Regions from separate parts of the Kluyvera sp. STS39-E genome, predicted to be linked through region 2. Evidence: predicted binding sites of a transcription regulator. Region 2 holds the regulator's gene; the other holds the start of a gene.
The links. The regulator PurR, encoded in region 2, represses purine synthesis genes. The targets are predictions, from matches to a motif close to CANGCAAACGTTTGCNTG.
Positions count from the first base shown of each region.

Region 1 (6,284 bases), on a different contig from region 2:
ACCGGCCATCACGCGCGCCGCCACTTTCGCTAGCGGTACGCCGGTGGCCTTGGAGACGAACGGTACGGTACGTGCCGCACGCGGGTTGACTTCAATCAGGTAGACTTCGTTGTCTTTCACCGCAAACTGTACGTTCATCAGACCACGTACCTGCAGCTCGAAGGCCAGTTTCTGCACCTGTTGGCGCATCACGTCCTGAATTTCCTTGCTCAGCGTGTAGGCTGGCAGAGAACAAGCGGAGTCACCAGAGTGAACGCCAGCCTGTTCGATGTGCTCCATGATGCCGCCAATCAGCACCATTTCGCCGTCGCAGATAGCGTCAACGTCAACTTCGATGGCATCGTCAAGGAAGCGGTCCAGTAACACCGGCGCATCGTTAGAGACGCTCACCGCCGTCTGGAAGTAACGACGCAGATCCTGCTCGTCGTAGACGATTTCCATCGCGCGGCCGCCGAGTACGTAGGATGGACGTACTACCAGCGGGTAGCCAATCTCTTTCGCCTTCTCAACCGCCATTTCAATGGCGGTAACGGTGGCGTTAGCCGGTTGTTTCAGCTTCAGACGGTCAACCGCATGCTGGAAACGCTCGCGATCTTCTGCGCGGTCAATCGCATCCGGGCTGGTGCCGATAACCGGCACGCCTGCCGCTTCCAGCGCACGCGCCAGCTTCAGTGGAGTCTGGCCACCGTACTGCACGATAACGCCTTTTGGCTTCTCGATACGCACGATTTCCAGCACGTCTTCCAAGGTTACCGGCTCGAAGTACAGACGGTCGGAAGTGTCATAATCGGTAGAGACGGTTTCCGGGTTACAGTTGACCATGATGGTCTCGTAACCGTCTTCACGCAGCGCCAGTGAAGCGTGGACGCAGCAGTAGTCAAATTCGATGCCCTGACCGATACGGTTCGGGCCGCCGCCGAGGACCATGATTTTATCGCGGTCAACGGACGGGTTGGACTCACACTCATCTTCATAAGTGGAGTACATGTAGGCGGTGTCGGTAGCAAATTCTGCCGCGCAGGTATCAACACGTTTGTAGACCGGGTGCAGGTCGTACTGGTCACGCAGTTTGCGGATTTCCGTTTCACGTACGCCCGCCAGTTTCGCCAAACGCGCATCAGCAAAACCTTTACGCTTCAGGTGGCGCAGGAAGTCTGCATCGAGGCCATTAATACCGATTTCTGCAACTTTCTCTTCCAGACGCACCAGCTCTTCAATCTGCACCAGGAACCAGCGGTCGATGTTGGTCAGGTTGAAGACGCCATCGACGGACAGACCGGCACGGAAAGCATCAGCGATGTACCAGATACGCTCAGCGCCCGCGTCTTTCAGCTCGCGACGAATTTTGGTCAGCGCTTCTGGGTCATCAAGGCTCACTTTCGGGTCGAAGCCGGTCGCGCCGACTTCCAGGCCGCGCAGCGCTTTCTGCAAGGATTCCTGCTGGGTGCGGCCAATCGCCATCACTTCACCCACCGATTTCATCTGGGTGGTCAGACGGTCGTTAGCACCGGCAAATTTCTCGAAGTTAAAGCGTGGGATCTTGGTCACGACGTAGTCGATGGACGGCTCGAAGGACGCCGGTGTGCGGCCACCGGTGATGTCGTTCATCAGTTCGTCTAAGGTGTAACCTACCGCCAGTTTCGCCGCCACTTTAGCAATCGGGAAGCCGGTTGCTTTCGAGGCCAGCGCCGAGGAGCGGGAGACACGCGGGTTCATTTCGATAACGATCAGGCGACCGTCTTTTGGGTTCACCGAGAACTGGACGTTAGAACCGCCGGTTTCAACGCCGATTTCACGCAGTACCGCCATCGAGGCGTTACGCATGATTTGGTATTCTTTGTCGGTCAGCGTTTGCGCCGGTGCGACGGTGATGGAGTCACCGGTGTGAATCCCCATGGCATCGAAGTTTTCGATGGAGCAGACGATGATGCAGTTGTCGTTTTTATCACGCACCACTTCCATCTCGTACTCTTTCCAGCCAATCAGCGACTCATCAATCAGCAGCTCTTTGGTTGGGGAAAGATCCAGCCCGCGTTCGCAAATCTCTTCGAATTCTTCGCGGTTGTAGGCGATGCCGCCGCCGGTGCCGCCCATGGTGAAGCTAGGACGGATAATGCACGGATAGCCGACGTCAGCGGCAACCGCCAGCGCTTCTTCCATGGTGTGTGCGATGCCGGAGCGCGCGGTGTCGAGGCCGATTTTCTTCATCGCCACGTCGAAACGGCGGCGGTCTTCGGCTTTATCAATCGCATCGGCGGTGGCACCAATCATGGTGACGCCGAACTCTTCCAGCACACCCTGACGTTCCAGTTCCAGCGCGCAGTTCAGCGCAGTCTGGCCGCCCATGGTTGGCAGAACCGCATCCGGACGTTCTTTTTCGATAATTTTGCGTACCACTTCCCAGTGAATCGGCTCGATGTAGGTGGCATCAGCCATTTCCGGGTCGGTCATGATGGTCGCCGGGTTGGAGTTCACCAGGATGACGCGGTAACCCTCTTCCCGCAGCGCTTTACACGCTTGGGCACCGGAGTAGTCAAACTCACACGCCTGACCGATAACAATCGGGCCCGCGCCCAGAATCAGGATACTTTTTATGTCTGTACGTTTTGGCATGGCTCTTTAACTCCTGATTATTTCGCGGACTGACGGTATTGCTCAATTAACTCAATAAAGTGGTCGAACAGCGGTGCGGCATCGTGCGGCCCCGGGCTCGCTTCAGGGTGGCCCTGGAAGCTGAACGCCGGTTTATCGGTGCGATGGATGCCCTGCAGGGTGCCATCAAACAGCGATTTATGGGTCACACGCAAGTTCGCCGGCATGGAGGCTTCATCCACCGCAAAACCGTGGTTCTGCGCAGTAATCATCACCACATTGTTATCAATATCTTTAACCGGGTGGTTACCGCCGTGGTGACCGAACTTCATCTTGATGGTTTTCGCACCGCTCGCCAGCGCTAACAGCTGATGGCCAAGGCAGATGCCGAAGACCGGGACCTCGGTCTGAAGGAATTTTTCAATCGCTTCGATGGCGTAGTCGCACGGTGCCGGGTCGCCAGGGCCGTTTGACAGGAAGATACCGTCCGGATTCATCTTCAGGACGTCTTCTGCGGAGGTTTTCGCCGGAACCACAGTCAGGCGGCAGCCGCGATCAACCAGCATGCGCAGAATGTTGCGTTTCGCGCCAAAATCGTAGGCAACGACGTGGAATGGCAGCTCTTCTTCGGACTTCGCTTCTGGTAGTTCGCCTGTCAGCGTCCAGCTACCCTGCGTCCAGCCGTAGCTTTCAGCGGTGGTCACTTCTTTTGCCAAGTCCATTCCGTTTAAGCCCGGGAACGCTTTGGCTTTTTCCAAGGCCAGTGCCGCATCCAGGTTATCGCCTGCGATGATGCAGCCGTTCTGTGCGCCTTTCTCACGCAGCAGACGGGTCAGCTTACGGGTATCGATATCGGCAATTGCCACGATGTTATGGCGCTTGAGGTAGGAAGAGAGGTCTTCAGTATTGCGGTAGTTGCTGGCAATCAGCGGCAGGTCACGAATAACCAGACCCTGAGCGTGAACCTGAGAGGACTCTTCATCAGCGGCGTTGGTGCCGACATTACCGATATGGGGATAAGTAAGAGTGACGATTTGGCGAGAATAGGAAGGATCAGTGAGGATTTCTTGATAACCGGTCATTGAAGTATTGAAAACGACTTCCCCAACCGCCGAACCTGTTGCCCCTATGGCCCGACCGTAAAACTGGGTTCCGTCTTCCAGAACCAATAGCGCTGACTTAATCAAAACACCCTCCAGAGAATATTTACTCGCTTTATTTGCATATTAATTCATATCAATGGCACAAATCAATGCAAATTTGCTTACCACGTATTTCTGGCAAACGGCGGCATTCTAGTGACAGCCTCAGCAAAAGTCTACCATTAAGGGCTTTTTTTATTATTATTTTGTGGCACTGGCGAAATTGTACGCCAGTAATCGCCAAAAAGATCAACTAACTCATTGTAGAAAACGCTTGCGGGGCAGGATGTTTGTAAAAACGCTGGGGATGGTGCAACAAAGTAGACCAGATGGTCAAAATTTACATTTAACCAACACATTTTGAGCACAAAACATATAAAAATGATGACTTGAAAGAAATAGATATGATTTTAATTTATAAAATAAAGGGCAATAAAATATTGCCCTGTGTAATCAAGTAATTATGACTACAATAACCACATCACGATGGGTAATAAATTGTCATAGATCGTTCAAACTCAGTACATCACGCATATCAAAAAGACCATTTGACTTAAACTTAAGCCACAAAGCCGATCTCACTGCGCCATTAGCAAAGGTCATGCGGCTGGAAGCCTTATGTGTAATCTCCACGCGTTCACCGATATCAGCAAACATCGCGGTATGTTCACCCACAATGTCGCCTGCACGTACGGTGGCAAAACCGATAGTGCCCGGCACGCGTTCTCCGGTATAACCTTCACGCGAATAGACCGCGCAATCTTTCAGATCTTTATCCAGCGCCCCGGCAATAGCCTCACCCATCGCCAACGCAGTGCCTGACGGCGCATCCACTTTATGACGGTGGTGCGCTTCAATGATTTCGATGTCGGTGTAGTCGCCCATCACCTTCGCCGCTTTCTCCAGCAGCTTGAGCATCACGTTGACGCCAACGCTGAAGTTGGCCGCGAACACAATGGCAATCTCCTGCGAGGCATCGCGAATGGCCTGCTTGCCCGCGTCATCAAAGCCAGTGGTGCCAATAACCATGCTTTTACCGTGCTGACGGCAAAATGCTAAGTGCGTTAACGTGCCTTCCGGACGCGTAAAATCGATAAACACATCGAAATCATCTTTTACCGCTTCAAGGCTGCTCTGAACGGTGACGCCGGATTTCCCTGCTCCTGCCAGTTCGCCAGCATCGCTGCCCAGCAGACTGGAATTTTCGCGCTCTAGCGCGGCACCGAGCTGAACCCCTTCCATCGCCATCGTGGCCTGAATTAACTGCCGTCCCATGCGGCCGCCGGCGCCCGCAATGGCAACGCGGATTTGTGCATCATGCATAGCTATTCTCTTTTGTTAAAATTGCGTAAATCGTTTTCAGAGTAACCAGCCGGCGACAGGGTCGCCAGCCGAAAACGCCCATAATTAGAATTTAATGATAAACAGAGAGGAATATCAGTAAAAGACATGATTCATCCCGCAGGATGAATCAATAGCACAGGAAGAAAATGAAGTGAAACTTACTCAGAATAGAAAGGACCGACCGGGAAATGACTTAAAAACCAGGTCACCGCCAGTAAATCTGCGCTACCACCGGGGCTGAGGTTACGGAGAATTAGCTCGTCGTCAAACTGCTGCATCGCTTCAATCCCTCCTTCGACCAGCACCCCGCCCTGCCATAATAATTTTTGCGCCTGCTGCTGAACGTAATTGAGCCCTTCCAGCCCGCCGCGGGAAACTAGGTTGGTATCATCATTCCAGGCCATTAGATGCAATAACGTTTGCAGTAGTGCCAGATTGGTATCGTCATGCTCTTGAAGTACGCGGTGATATACGGGCAGCGCCTGTGTTCTGACGGTACGAAAACCGCTTTCCGCCTCACCGCGCGCGCCAGCCAGCCCATAGCGTAGAAAATGCATTTCACCCTTGCTGAGCTTGCCGCCTTTATCCAACGACAGTTCACGCGCCACCATATCCCGGCACAGGCTTGCCACGGTGTCGCAAATAGGGTTTTGCGACAGCGACTTCCCCTGCGCCATGAGGCGACCTATCGCGGTACTGAGCAACCCAAAAGCAAAAATCGCGCCGCGATGCGTGTTCACACCATCGGTCGCCTGTAGCATGTCGTTTTCACAGGCCAGTCCCAGTGGGCGGAGCATCACCAGCACCATCTGCGGATCCAAATCGGCGGTGCTGTTTCCCATGATGAAAAATTTTTCCATCCACGGTGCAATCGCCGCCGTACTCCGCTCAAAGGCGGCCAGATCCATATCACGATGAGCACCTGAATTGCGAATGTCCACCAGCCCTGGTTTAGGTGTCAACCGCACCTCGGTCAGTAACGCACGCGCCACCAGTGCGATAACATCTTCGGCTTTCAGCGTTACGCTAACTGGCGTATGCCTTTCCATCACTACGTTCACGCTCATAGCTATCAATCCTTCGTGCAATTTCATCCAACAAGAGGTCGAGAGAGTGTGCTCGACCTCGCGCACAGACATGAGCATCCTGCAGACAAATCAGGCATTGCCTAGCAGTTAGCCCCAGTTCACGACGTGAAAGCGACCG
Region 1 is NZ_JBFQGA010000007.1:211,047-217,330, forward strand. Features, by position in the region: gene carB (carbamoyl-phosphate synthase large subunit) at 1-2,613, opposite strand, end outside; gene carA (glutamine-hydrolyzing carbamoyl-phosphate synthase small subunit) at 2,631-3,779, opposite strand; gene dapB (4-hydroxy-tetrahydrodipicolinate reductase) at 4,236-5,057, opposite strand; gene citG (triphosphoribosyl-dephospho-CoA synthase CitG) at 5,237-6,145, opposite strand; gene citX (citrate lyase holo-[acyl-carrier protein] synthase) at 6,105-6,284, opposite strand, start outside.
Region 1: a site for PurR is predicted at 3,998-4,015, ahead of carA (glutamine-hydrolyzing carbamoyl-phosphate synthase small subunit). Genes of this name have one in related genera too.

Region 2 (6,284 bases):
AATGCGTAACAATCAGCAGGAGGGAGCAGACGCTCCCTCGCAGGGGAATTAATGCAATATAGCGGTGAAGCTTGCTGCCACGATCAGAGCCAGCGCAACAAAAGTCGTGCACAGAGACAGTTTAAGATCGGTACTCATCAATTTTTCTCCTTTTGATTACCACAGTAAAACTGCGTTTAATCATTTTTGCACAGTTAATCATAAAAATCTTCACAGATTTAGCAGGATGTTTGTTTTTGTTCTTCCACTTTGCGCCAGGATAAGTCAAAATTCGACGCTTATTTATAAGCGTACCGGCCATTGACCCCCTCCTGTCGTCCTGTATCGTTTTCCCGGCGAATCACAATCATTAAGATTGTGCCAGGGTGTGTAAAGGCAAACGTTTTCGTTACGATTATATCAGGGGCAGGCTTGGGTCTGGAGTGAGATGGAATGGCAACAATTAAAGATGTAGCGAAGCGCGCAAACGTTTCCACTACAACCGTATCACATGTAATTAACAAAACGCGTTTCGTCGCTGAAGATACGCGCGAAGCCGTGTGGGCGGCAATCAAAGAGCTGCATTACTCACCGAGCGCCGTTGCCCGTAGCCTCAAGGTCAATCACACCAAATCAATTGGTCTGTTGGCCACCAGCAGCGAGGCTGCATATTTTGCTGAAATCATCGAAGCCGTTGAGAAAAACTGCTTTGAGAAAGGCTATACCCTGATTTTGGGCAATGCGTGGAACAATCTGGAAAAGCAACGAGCCTATCTGTCAATGATGGCGCAAAAACGCGTCGATGGCCTATTGGTGATGTGCTCTGAATACCCAGACCCGCTGCTGACTATGCTCGAAGAGTACCGCAACATCCCGATGGTAGTGATGGACTGGGGTGAAGCGAAAGCCGACTTTACCGACTCCGTCATCGACAACGCTTTTGAAGGCGGCTACATGGCAGGTCGTTACCTGATCGAACGTGGCCACCGCGATATTGGCGTGATCCCAGGCCCACTGGAGCGCAACACCGGTGCTGGTCGTCTGGCAGGCTTTATGAAAGCGATGGAAGAAGCGCTGATCAATGTCCCAACCAACTGGATAGTTCAAGGTGACTTTGAGCCGGAATCCGGCTACCGCGCCATGCAGCAGATCTTATCCCAGCATCCGCGCCCTACTGCTATTTTCTGCGGCGGTGATGTGATGGCGATGGGCGCGCTGTGCGCCGCTGATGAAATGGGTCTGCGCGTGCCGCAGGATATTTCACTTATCGGTTACGACAACGTGCGCAACTCCCGCTTCTTTACGCCGTCACTGACGACTATTCACCAGCCTAAAGATTCGCTCGGTGAAACGGCTTTCAATATGTTGATGGACCGTATCGTCAGCAAGCGTGAAGAGTCGCAGTCGATTGAGGTTCATCCGCGCCTTATCGAACGCCGCTCGGTGGCGGACGGCCCATACCGCGACTACCGCCGTTAATGGTCCTTACGGACGCCTTACGCTGGCGTCCGTAACCACTCCTCATTTAGAGTCTCACTGTCCCCCAGGTAATCCAGAAGCCAGCTTAGCGCCGGTGAAGCGTCACTTTGCTGCCACGTCAGGCAACAAGCCGCTTTCGGGAATGGATTCTCCAGCGTCAACGCCACCCACTCTCCGCTATCTAACCATGGCTGTGCCCGATGACCGGGTACCATTGCCGCGCACAATCCGGCTGAAATACAGGTTTCCGATGATTCCCAGTCTGGCACCACCACCCTCTTTTGGTTGTCCAGAAGCCAAGTGGTGCGTTTTGGCAACGAGCGCGACGTATCTTCGCGTACCAACGATGGCCAGTTGCGCAACACATCGTCACTCAGCGGCCCGGCCATCTTTGCCAACGGATGTGAACTGGCAACAACACAGTGCCAGTTCAGCATGCCCATATCGCGGAATGCGAAACGTCCACCTACCGGTATCGCCTGCGTGGCGCCGATGGCTAACTCTACGCGTCCATCCGCCAGCGCATCCCACACGCCATTGAACACTTCTTGGGAAACAATCAGCTCGACATCGTTAAAGTGGCGGTAAAAATCGACAATTAATTGGCGAGTGCGTTCGGGTTTAACAATGTTGTCGACGGCAATCGCCAACTGTCCTCGCCAGCCATTGGCGATTTGCTGACACTGCTGGCGGGTGATCTGCATTTTTTTGATGACAGACCGGCCTTCCTTTAAAAACCAAGCACCAGCCGGTGTTAATTCAACATCCCGATGACGCCTTTCAAACAGCGGTACCGCCAGCCACTCTTCCAACTGGCGCACCGTATAACTGACCGCAGAAGGTACCCGATGCAGCTCCTGCGCCGCTGCGCTAAAGCTACCGTTACGTGCAACCGCATCAACCACTTCCAGAGAATATTCAGACCACATTTTCTGCCTACAAAAAATTTGAATGCATGAGACAAATATTAGCGTTTCACAAGTGCTATTGCACTCTCTACACTCTGCCCGACTGTTTACTAACGATAAAAAGGGCGATTTATGCAACCTGGAAAAGGGTTTTTAATCTGGCTCGCGGGGCTTAGCGTGCTCGGCTTTCTGGCAACCGACATGTACCTGCCAGCCTTTGCTGCCATTCAGGACGATCTGCAAACGCCAGCATCTGCCGTGAGTGCCAGCCTGAGTCTGTTTCTTGCCGGTTTCGCCGTAGCGCAGCTTCTCTGGGGCCCGCTGTCCGATCGGTATGGACGTAAACCCATTCTACTGACCGGGCTTACCATTTTTGCCATCGGCTGCCTGGGCATGCTGTGGGTGCGCGATGGAACCACGCTGCTGGTGCTGCGTTTTGTCCAAGCCGTCGGTGTTTGCGCCGCAGCCGTCACTTGGCAGGCGATGGTGACGGACTACTATCCGGCACATCGTACCAACCGCATTTTTGCCACCATCATGCCGCTGGTCGGCCTTTCTCCGGCTTTAGCACCGCTCTTGGGCAGCTGGTTGTTGGCACACTTTGACTGGCAGGCCATTTTTGCCGCCCTGTTCATCATCACTCTACTGCTGATGTTGCCGACGCTGCGCTTGAAGCCAGCGCATAAAAAGCCGGTTGCCAGCGATGACAAACTGACGTTTATGCGCCTACTGCGCAGTAAAGACTATCGCGGTAACGTGCTGATTTACGCCGCTTGTTCTGCCAGCTTTTTCGCTTGGTTGACCGGTTCACCGTTTATTCTGCATGAAATGGGCTATAGCCCAACCGTCATTGGTCTGAGCTACGTGCCTCAAACTATCGCCTTCTTGGTGGGCGGATACGGTTGCCGTGCGGCGCTGCAAAAATGGCAGGGCTCGCAGCTTCTACCTTGGCTGCTGGTGCTCTTTGGCGTAAGCGTGATTGCTACCTGGGCAGTGGGTTTGGTGCCGAACGCTTCGTTAACCGCGCTTTTGATCCCGTTCTGCGTGATGGCCATTGCTAACGGCGCTATCTACCCGATTGTCGTGGCTCAGGCATTAAAGCCTTTCCCTCAGGCAACCGGCCGCGCCGCGGCTTTGCAAAATACCTTGCAGTTGGGTCTGTGTTTCTTGGCAAGTCTTGCGGTTTCTACGCTGATTGCCACCCCGCTACTGACCACCACCTGCGTGATGCTGGCCACGGTCCTGCTGGCGGCTGTCGGTTACTTTATGCAGCGCTCGGCACGATGCGCAGAATGCTCGTCTAAGCACTCCACTTCCCACGCGTAATCATCACGCGCATCAATGTCACGCAAATCGTTAGGACGCTAAGATTTATTGTTGAATCAATAAACTTAGCGTCCTATACTGGATCGGCATCACATAATTAATATACATTGGACTAATTGATTGGCAGCAGGATGCTTCCCGTTAAACCACGGATAGGATTTCGGTAGGGAATTCTTCCCTTCCTCTGTGCTACGTCGGATAGCAGGTTCACGAACTTTTCGTGACATTTCTCACAAACCAGAAAAAAGCGTCTACGCTGTTTTAAGGTTCTGATCATCAGGTCGGGATGGAGAAGCTATGAGCTCATCGTGTATAGAAGAAGTAAGCGTACCGGATGATGACTGGTATCGTATCGTTAGCGAGCTGTTAAACCGCGCAGGCATTGAGATTAACGGTAATGCTCCTTGCGATATCCAAGTCAAAAATCCGCAACTATTCAAACGCATTTTACAAGAAGGTTCGCTGGGTCTTGGAGAAAGCTATATGGACGGCTGGTGGGAATGCGACCGTCTTGATATCTTTTTCGACCAAGTTCTGCGTGCCGGTTTAGAAAACCAACTCCCCCATCATTTCAAAGATACCCTGCGTATTGCCGGCGCCCGTCTGCTGAATTTACAAAGTCGAAAACGCGCTTGGCAGGTGGGTAAAGAACACTACGATCTCGGCAACGACCTCTTCAACCGCATGCTTGACCCGTATATGCAGTACTCCTGCGGGTACTGGAAAGATGCGCAGGATCTAGAAGAAGCACAGCTTGCCAAACTGGATCTCATTTGCCAAAAACTGCAGCTCAAACCGGGCATGCAGGTGCTGGACATTGGCTGCGGCTGGGGCGGGCTAGCAGCGTATATGGCGAAAAACTATGCCGTCAGCGTGAAAGGCGTCACCATTTCCGCCGAGCAGCAGAAGCTCGCGCAATCGCGCTGTGAAGGGCTGGATGTCGAAATTCTGCTGCAGGATTACCGCGACCTTCATGCTCAGTTTGACCGAATTGTTTCAGTTGGCATGTTTGAGCACGTTGGGCCGAAAAACTACGACACCTATTTCTCCGTTGTCGACCGTAATTTAAAACCTGACGGCCTATTTTTGCTGCACACCATCGGCTCAAAGGTCACGGACAATAATGTCGATCCTTGGATTAATAAATACATCTTTCCGAATGGCTGTTTACCCTCAGTACGCCAGATTGCCCACGCCAGTGAACCCCATTTTGTGATGGAAGACTGGCATAACTTTGGCGCTGATTACGATACGACGCTGATGGCTTGGTATGAACGTTTTATTGCCAGTTGGCCTGAGATCGCGGACAACTATTCTGAACGATTCAAACGCATGTTTAGCTACTATCTGAATGCCTGTGCGGGTGCGTTCCGTGCACGTGATATTCAGCTATGGCAGGTGATGTTCTCTCGCGGGGTTGAGCAGGGTTTACGTGTAGCTCGATAATGCCTTACGACCTGCGTCTCGCTGACGCAGGTCATCTCTTCTGGCGGTTATTCTGCCGCCTGCTGTGCCGCTTCTTTTGCCGCCATAACGCGTTCTACAGTATCTACAACCGCCTGCGTTTGCGGGTCAATTTCAATATTGACTCGGTCGCCCAACCGTTTTTTACCCAGCGTAGTACGCTCCAGCGTTTCCGGGATCAGGTGGACACAAAAACGGGTTGGTGTCACTTCGCCGACCGTCAGGCTGATACCATCAATACCGATAAAGCCTTTATACAGAACATACTTCATCAGCGCCGGGTCCTGAATTTTGAACCAGATTTGCCGATTGTTTTCAGACGTCAGGATTTTCGACACTTCCGCAGTGGTCATAATGTGACCGGACATCAAATGGCCGCCGATTTCATCGCTGAATTTCGCCGCCCGCTCAACGTTCACGAGATCGCCCTCTTTCACATCACCCAGATTGGTGATGCGCAACGTCTCTTTCATCAGGTCAAAGCTAATCTGGTCGCCGTTAATTTCCGTCACCGTGAGGCAACAGCCGTTATGCGCCACAGAAGCGCCGGTTTCGAGATCCGCCAGCATGTGTTTTGGCAGCGCCACCACGTGGGTGCGGAAGTTTGGTTTTTCATCAATGGACACGATTTTTGCCGTGCCCTGCACAATACCAGTGAACATGCAGTTAACTCCTATTAATCATTATCCCGGTATGTCTACCGATTCATCTGCTACGCACAATAGCAGTTGAGAAAACAGGTTGCTACCTTCCGCAAGCTGCCTCTCATTTTTTGACTAGATTAAAAGCAAATCCTCGCTACAATATCGGAGTCATGTTCTAAGGATTACGAGTCGCAGTCATCTCATCCGCGACTCGATAGGCGACGAGCATTTTCCTCTATTTTTTCTTCTTGCTGCCAGTATGGCGGCTTTTCTGTCTCCCGTACCCGCTGTACGGCGAGAATAAATAACAACAATACAGGTGTTAACGTGCAGAAGTACTTTGTCGAAGCGCGTCAGTTATTATCTCTGGCTATCCCGGTTATCCTTGCGCAGGTTGCCCAAACGGCAATGGGATTCGTCGATACCGTTATGGCAGGTGGTTACAGCGCCACTGACATGGCTGCGGTAGCGATCGGTACCTCTA
Region 2 is NZ_JBFQGA010000003.1:333,071-339,354, reverse strand. Features, by position in the region: gene AB4K05_RS08185 (YnhF family membrane protein) at 49-138, opposite strand; gene purR (HTH-type transcriptional repressor PurR) at 433-1,458, shown strand; gene punR (DNA-binding transcriptional activator PunR) at 1,476-2,387, opposite strand; gene punC (purine nucleoside transporter PunC) at 2,499-3,692, shown strand; gene cfa (cyclopropane fatty acyl phospholipid synthase) at 3,990-5,138, shown strand; gene AB4K05_RS08160 (riboflavin synthase subunit alpha) at 5,186-5,818, opposite strand; gene mdtK (MdtK family multidrug efflux MATE transporter) at 6,128-6,284, shown strand, end outside.